One region of the Streptomyces xingningensis genome, then DNA from elsewhere that is predicted to be linked to it. Evidence: riboswitches for the same ligand, from Rfam matches in the RefSeq annotation. Region 1 holds a riboswitch; the other holds the start of a gene.
The links. Region 1 has a riboswitch for thiamine pyrophosphate ahead of ABCR83_RS10400 (thiamine ABC transporter substrate-binding protein). Riboswitches for the same ligand answer to the same signal wherever they lie in the genome.

Region 2: it holds a riboswitch for thiamine pyrophosphate, as region 1 does, so the genes downstream of both, thiO (glycine oxidase ThiO) here and ABCR83_RS10400 (thiamine ABC transporter substrate-binding protein) in region 1, are expected to answer to the same signal.

The regions. Positions count from the first base shown of each region.
Region 1 is NZ_JBDJPF010000014.1:70,217-74,128, reverse strand. Features, by position in the region: gene ABCR83_RS10405 (ABC transporter permease) at 1-1,571, opposite strand, end outside; gene ABCR83_RS10400 (thiamine ABC transporter substrate-binding protein) at 1,610-2,689, opposite strand; TPP riboswitch at 2,685-2,790, opposite strand; gene rlmN (dual-specificity RNA methyltransferase RlmN) at 2,822-3,912, opposite strand, start outside.
Region 2 is NZ_JBDJPF010000002.1:5,178-9,089, reverse strand. Features, by position in the region: gene ABCR83_RS01240 (Rv2175c family DNA-binding protein) at 1-353, opposite strand, end outside; gene ABCR83_RS01235 (NAD(P)/FAD-dependent oxidoreductase) at 433-1,710, opposite strand; TPP riboswitch at 1,862-1,974, shown strand; gene thiO (glycine oxidase ThiO) at 1,972-3,195, shown strand; gene thiS (sulfur carrier protein ThiS) at 3,192-3,413, shown strand; gene ABCR83_RS01220 (thiazole synthase) at 3,423-3,912, shown strand, end outside.

The DNA of each region.
Region 1 (3,912 bases):
AGCAGCGCCACCGCGCACACCAGCATCAGAACCGTGCTGAGGGCCATCGCCTGCCCGTAGTTGAGCTCGCCGGGCCGGCCCAGCAGCCGCGCCACGGCGACCGGCAGCGTCGGGTGGTCGGGGCGGGCGATGAACACGGTCGCCCCGAACTCGCCCAGCGACACGGCGAACGCGAATCCCGCCGCCACCGCCAGCGCCCGCCCGACCATCGGCAGATCCACCTCGCGCCACGCCCGCAGCGGCGAGGCCCCGAGCACCGCGGCCGCCTCCCGCAGCCGTGCGTCCACCGCGCGCAGCACCGGCAGCATGGTCCGCACCACAAAGGGCACGCCCACCAGCGCCTGGGCCAGCGGGACCAGGATCCAGGACGTCCGCAGGTCCAGCGGGGGCTCGTCCAGGGCGATCAGGAAGCCGAAGCCGACGGTCACCGCGGAGGTGCCCAGCGGCAGCATCAGCAGCGCGTCGAAGCCCCGTACCAGCCGCCCCTCACGTCTGCCGAGCGCCGCCGCGGCGAGGCCGCCGACCAGCAGCGCGATGACGGTGGCGGCCAGACCATAGGCCAGCGAATTGCCGATGGCCTCCAGCGGGGCGACGACGAACGTGCCGCCGTTGTCGCCGGCCGAGGCCAGCGCGCGGTAGAAGGCCGGGCCATAGCCGTCCGGTCCGTCGAAGGAGCGCAGTACCAGCACCGCCAGCGGCAACAGGAGCAGCAGCGCGACCATGGCCAGCACCGACCAGAGCAGCGCCCACTGCGCCGGGCCCTGCGGGCGGCGGGAGGTGTGCGCGGCGTCGACCAGCCGCAGCGTGGACTCACGGCGCCGCACGGTCCACGCATGCACCCCGAGGAGCGCGGCCACCGCCGCGAACTGCACCAGCGTGAGCACCGCGGCCGTGGGCAGGTCGAGCAGCTGCGCGGTCTGCTGGTAGATCTCCACCTCCAGGGTGGCGTAGCGCGGGCCGCCGAGGATCTGGATGACGCCGAAGGAGGTGAAGGTGAACAGGAAGACCATCAGGGCGGCGGCGGCCACCGCGGGGGCCAGCGCGGGCAGCGTCACCCGGCGCCAGGCGGCGAACCTTCCGGCGCCCAGCACCCGGGCGGCCTCCTCCTGGCGTGGGTCGAGCTGCGCCCACAGGCCGCCGACGGTCCGTACCACCACGGCGTAGTTGAAGAAGACATGGGCGAGCAGGATCGCCCAGACCGTGGTGTCCAGCCGCACGCCCAGCGTCTCGTCCAGCAGTCCGCCGCGTCCCAGCAGTGCCAGGAAGGCCGAGCCGACGACGACGGTCGGCAGCACGAACGGGACGGTGACCACCGCCCGCAACAGCCGCTTGCCGGGGAAGTCGAAGCGTGCGAAGACATAGGCGCCGGGGAGCGCGAGGGCGAGCGTCAGCGCGGTGGAGGCGGCCGCCTGCCAGGTGGTGAACCACAGGACGTCCCCGATGCGCGGATCGGTGACCACCTCACCGATCCGGCCGAGCTGCCACCGCCCGTCCGCCTTGAGCCCCCGCGAGACGATCGCGGCGACCGGGTAGGCGAAGAAGACCGCGAAGAAGGCGAGCGGCACGGCCATCAGGCCGAGCCGCACCGCCGTCTTCCGGCCGTCCCGCGTCACTTGAGGACGAGCGAGGACCATGCCTTGACCCACTGGTCACGGTTCTCGGCGATCTTCTCCGGGGCCAGTGTCCAGGGGTTCGCGACCTTTGCGCCGTACCTGGTGAACACCTCGGGCAGCCGGGCGTCCCGGGCGGCCGGCTTGACGAACATCTGCAGCGGCATGTCCTCCTGGAACTTCTTGCCCAGCAGGAAGTCGATCAGCGCCTGGCCGCCCTTGGTGTTCTTGGCGCCCTTCAGCAGCCCGGCGAACTCGGTCTGCCGGAAGCAGGTCCCGGTCGCGACGCCGGTCGGCGCCTGGGTGGGCTGCTGCTTCAGGCCGAGCACCTCGGCGGGCGGGCTGGAGGCGTAGGAGACCACCAGCGGCTTGTCGCCCTTGGCCTTCTTCCCGGCCGCGGAGCCGGAGAAGCGGTCGTTGTAGGCCTGCTCCCAGCCGTCGACGACCTCCACCCCATTGGACTTGAGCTTCTTCCAGTAGTCCGGCCAGCCCGCGTCGCCGTACTTGGCGATGGTGGCGAGCTGGAAGGCCAGGCCCGGGGAGGAGGTGGCGGAGTTCTCGGTGACCAGGAGGTTCTTGTACTCCGGCCGGACCAGGTCGTCGAAGGTCTGCGGCGGGGCCAGCTTGTGGTCCGCGAAATAGGCGCGGTCGTAGTTGACGCAGATGTCGCCGGTGTCGATGGGCGTCACCCGGTGCTCGGCGGCATCGAGTTGGAGGTCCTTGGGGACCCGGTCCAGGCCCTTGGCCTGGTACGGCGTGAAGAGGCCGTGGTCGAGCGCCCGGGAGAGCAGGGTGTTGTCGACGCCGAAGAACACATCGCCCTGCGGGTGGCTCTTGGAGAGGATCGCCTGGTTGACGGCCCGGCCCGCGTCACCGCTCTTGAGCACCTTCACGGTGTAGCCGGTCTCCTCGGTGAACTCCTTGAGCACCCCGTCCGAGGCCACGAAGGAGTCGTGCGAGACAAGGGTGACGGTCTTGCCGCCGTCGGATTCGCCGGAGCTCCCGCAGGCGGCGAGCACCGGCAGGCCCAGCGCGGCGACGACGGCCGCGCCCAGGGCACGCCGGAGATTGGTGTTCATGGTCGAGCTGACTCCCTACGCCGGTGCTAACCGGATCAGGTCCGAGGGTCTGCGGGCCGTTCCGCACTCTCAGCGCTGTATGCGCTCCCCTGTCGGATTGTTCATTTGTACGAGTGATGCAGCTGGACAGTATCAGCGCTCGGTGGCGGCCAGCTGTCCGCAGGCCCCGTCGATCTCCTGGCCGCGGGTGTCCCGTACGGTCACGGGCACGCCGTGCGCGGCGATCGCCGCGACGAACGCCCGCTCGTCCTCGGGCCGGGAGGCCGTCCACTTGGATCCCGGAGTGGGATTGAGCGGGATGAGATTGACGTGCACCCGCCTGCTCTTGAGGAGGCGGCCGAGCAGGTCACCGCGCCACGCCTGATCGTTGATGTCGCGGATCAGGGCGTACTCGATGGAGATCCGGCGGCCGGACTTCTCCGCGTACTCCCAGGCGGCGTCCAGGACTTCGCGGACCTTCCAACGGGTGTTGACCGGGACCAGGGTGTCGCGCAGCTCGTCGTCCGGCGCGTGCAGCGAGACCGCCAGACGGCACTTGAAACCCTCGTCCGCGAAGCGGTGCATCGCGGGGACGAGGCCCACCGTGGAGACCGTGATGCCGCGCTGGGAGATCCCGAGGCCGTCCGGCTCGGGGTCGGTGAGCCGGCGGATGGCGCCCACCACCCGCTGGTAGTTGGCGAGCGGCTCGCCCATGCCCATGAAGACGATGTTGGACAGCCGCGCGGTCCCTCCCGGCACCTCGCCGTCGCGCAGGGCGCGCATGCCGTCGACGATCTGGTGCACGATCTCGGCCGTCGAGAGGTTGCGGTCCAGGCCTGCCTGGCCGGTGGCGCAGAACGGGCAGTTCATGCCGCAGCCCGCCTGTGAGCTGATGCACATGGTGACCCGGTCCGGGTAGCGCATCAGGACGGACTCGACCAGCTTGCCGTCGTGCAGCCGCCAGAGGGTCTTGCGGGTGGTGTCGTCGTCGCACGAGACGTGCCGCACCACGCTCATCAGCTCGGGCAGCAGCTCACCGGCGAGCTTCGCACGGGCCGCGGCCGGGATGTCGGTCCAGGCCGCCGGGTCGTGCGCATAGCGGGCGAAGTAGTGCTGGGACAGCTGCTTGGCCCGGAACGGCTTCTCGCCTATCGCGGCCACCGCCTCACGGCGCTCGGCGGGGCTGAGATCGGCAAGGTGTCGCGGGGGCTTCTTGGCTCCGCGGGGGGCGACAAAAGTGAGTT
Region 2 (3,912 bases), on a different contig from region 1:
GCCTGGGCGCGGCGCTTCACCTCCGTGCCGCGATTCTCGCGCAGCGCCTGAGCGGGGGTGCCGGGCAGGGTCGGGTCCTCGGTGAACAGCCACTCCAGCATCTCCGCGTCGGTGAAGCCGTCGTCCTTGAGGAGGGTCAGGGTCCCGGTCAGGCCCTTGACGACCTTGTTGTCCTTGATGAACTCGGCCGGCACCTGGAGCGCCTTGTTCTCACCACGGCGCACGGCGATCAGCTGGCCCTCCTTGACCAGCTGCCGCACGCGCGTCACCTCCACGTCGAGCATCTCGGCGATGTCGGGAAGGGTGAGCCAGGCGGGGACGAGTCCATCGATCTTTGCGTCAATCTCGGTCACGAGGACAAGCCTGCCATCCGGGACTGACAGCCGGTAGCCGGGTTGACCCTGCCGGGTGCGAACCCCTGGCGGGGCGGCCTCAGGAGGTGGCCGCCTTCAGCGGAACCGACGCGTCCGCCGCCTTGGCCCGGTCGATGGCGGCACCCCGCTCGATGAGCTTGCGCCCCTGCGCCAGGTCCCGGGGGCGTCCCACCGCCAGCAGCGCGACCAGGACGCCCGCCCGCAGCCAGCACACCGTCCAGGCGGTACCGGCCGGATCGCCGCGCCAGACCAGCTCGTCGGCGTCCGAGTGGTGTCCCGCGTACTGGACGAAGCGGCCGAACTGCTCCGACCAGAAGTACGGCACCGGGTCGTACACCGGCCCCTCGGCCGGACCGTGGACGATGTTGGCCGCGACCGTCCGCGGGCCCTGCAGGGCGTTGTCCCAGTGGTGCACCAGCAGCCGCTCGCCGTACCGGGCGGAGGGGAAGGACGCGCAGTCGCCGACCGCGTAGACGTCCGGCAGCGAGGCGCGCAGCCGGTTGTCGGTGACCACCGAACGGTCCGCCGCGAGCTCGATGCCCGAGCCGGCCAGCCAGCCGGTCGCGGGCCGGGCGCCGATGCCGACCACCACCACATCGGCGGGCAGCCGCCGGCCGTCGGCCAGCAGGACCGCGCCCGCCTCGATGGCGGCCACCCGGGCGCCGGTGAGCAGCCGGGCGCCGCTGCTCGCGTACCAGTCCGCCATGTGGGCGGCGACCTCGGCCGGCAGGGCACCCGCCAGCGGCCGGTCCGCGGCCTCCACGACGGTCACCTCGCACCCCGCCTCGCGGGCGGCGGTGGCGAACTCCGCGCCGATCCAGCCGGCTCCCACCGCGACCACCTCGCGCCGCTCGGTCAGCAGCGGGCGCAGCCGTTCCGCGTCGTCCAGGGTGCGCAGCAGGTGGACGCCGGGCGCGCCTTCGCTGCCGGGCAGTTCGACAGGTTCCGCGCCGGTGGCGACGACCAGCACGTCATACGGCACGGTGCCGCGCACCGTGTCCAGCTCGTGGTCGGCGGCGCGCAGGCCGGTGACCTCACGGCCGAGCTGCAGTTCGATGCCGAGGGAGGCGAAGTCGACCTCAAAGGCGGAACCTTCTGCCTTGCCGAGCAGCACGGCCTTGGACAGCGGGGGCCGGTCGTAGGGCTGGTGGGGCTCGGCGCCCAGCAGGGTGACCGCCCCCTGCCAGCCCTGTTCGCGCAGGGCGACGGCGGTCTGCACCCCGGCCATGCCGGCGCCGACGATGACGACGCGGCCGTGCGCCGCGGCGCTGCTCGTGTCCCGGCCCTCCCAGGCCTCGGAGGCAGAGCCACTGGGGGTGTTCGTCTGCTCACTCACCCGATCACTGTATGGCGGCGGCCGAGGTCTTTCGGAGCACCGGGTGACGAGACCTCCGACACAGCTGACACAACGTCATGACGGTTGGCCGCCGTCGGCGGACCCGCCGCCTTCCGGCCGGTCCGCGGGCCGTACTAGGGTGGCCGCTGCAACAAGCACTCGCGGGAGCCCGGACGGACCGGGCTGAGAGGGAGGCTGGACGGCCTCCGACCGTACGAACCTGATCCGGGTCATGCCGGCGAAGGGAGGGGCTGGATGCCCATGCATGCTTCTGATCCGCCTGCCGATCCACTTTCCGATCCACGGGATTCCACCGGCTCGTCGGGGACGTATGACGTCCTGGTCATCGGCGGCGGGGTCATCGGCCTGGTCACGGCCTGGCGCGCGGCCCAGCGCGGGCTGCGCACCGCGGTCGCCGACCCGGCGCCCGGCAGCGGCGCCACGCGGGTCGCGGCGGGGATGCTGGCCGCCGTCACCGAGCTGCACCACGGCGAGCAGGCGCTGCTCGCCCTCAACCTGGCCTCCGCGCGGCGCTATCCGGAGTTCACCGCCGAGCTGGAGGAGGCCGGCGGACAGGACACCGGCTATCGCGCGTGCGGCACGCTGGCCGTCGCGCTGGACGCCGACGACCGGGCCCAGCTGCGCGAACTGCACGCCCTCCAGCTGCGGTCCGGGCTGGACGCGCAGTGGCTGACGGGGCGTGAGTGCCGTCGGCTGGAGCCGATGCTGGCACCCGGAGTGCACGGCGGGCTGCGGGTCGACGGCGACCACCAGACCGATCCCCGGCGGCTGGCGAGGGCCCTGCTGGCCGCCTGCGAGCGGGCCGGGGTGGCCTTCCACCGCTCGGCGGCGGTGCGCGCCCTGCTGTCCGGCGGCCGGGCCGCGGGCGCGGAGCTCGCCGACGGCAGGCTGCTCCGGTCCGGCCAGACGGTGCTGGCGGCGGGCAGCTTCAGCGGGCGGCTCGCGGGCCTGCCCGAGGAGGTCCTGCCGCCGGTGCGCCCGGTCAAGGGGCAGCTGCTGCGGCTGCGGGTGCCCGGCGGGTACCGGCCGTTCCTGTCCCGGACGGTACGGGCGGTGGTGCGCGGCGGCCCGGTCTATCTGGTGCCGCGCGAGAACGGTGAGCTGGTGGTCGGCGCGACCACCGAGGAGCTGGGCTGGGACACCACCGTCACCGCGGGCGGCGTCTATGAGCTGCTGCGCGACGCGCATGAGCTGGTGCCGGGCATCACCGAGCTGCCGCTGGTGGAGACCCTGGCCGGGCTGCGCCCGGGCTCTCCGGACAACGCCCCGCTGCTCGGCCCGACCGCCCTGCCGGGCCTGCACCTGGCCACCGGTCACCACCGCAACGGCGTGCTGCTCGCCCCGCTGACCGGGGATGTGCTCGCCGAGGTGCTGACCACCGGACGGCTGCCGGAGGCGGCCCGTCCGTTCTCCCCGCTGCGCTTCGCGCCCGCCCGCCCCGCACTCCAGGAGCAGTCCGCATGACCGGCACCGTGCAGGTATCCGTCAATGGTGAGCACCGGACCGTCCCCGGCGGGACGACCCTGGACGGCCTGCTGGCCGCGCTCACCGGGCCCGTCGGCGGCCGCGGCGGGGTGGCCGCCGCCGTCAACGAGACCGTCGTACCGCGCGCCCAGTGGCCGTCCACGGCGCTCGGCGACGGCGACCGGATCGAGGTTCTCACCGCGGTGCAGGGAGGCTGATCAGCTCAGATGGCAGACGATTTGCTCACCATCGCGGACACCGTCTTCACCTCCCGGCTGATCCTGGGGACGGGCGGGGCGCCCAGCCTGGAGGTGCTGGAGCGGGCGCTGCTGGCCTCGGGCACCGAGCTGACCACGGTGGCGATGCGCCGGCTGGACTCGAGTGTGCGGGGTTCGGTGCTGTCCGTACTGGAGAAGCACGGCGTGCGCGTGCTGCCCAACACCGCGGGCTGCTTCACCGCCGGCGAGGCGGTCCTGACGGCCCGGCTGGCCCGTGAGGCGCTCGGCACCGACTGGGTCAAGCTCGAGGTGATCGCGGACGAGCGCACCCTGCTGCCCGATCCCATCGAGCTGCTGGACGCCGCCGAGATCCTGGTCGACGACGGCTTCACGGTCCTGCCGTACACCAATGACGACCCGGTGCTGGCCCGCAAGCTCCAGGACGTGGGCTGTGCCGCGATCATGCCGCTGGGCTCGCCGATCGGCTCCGGCCTGGGCA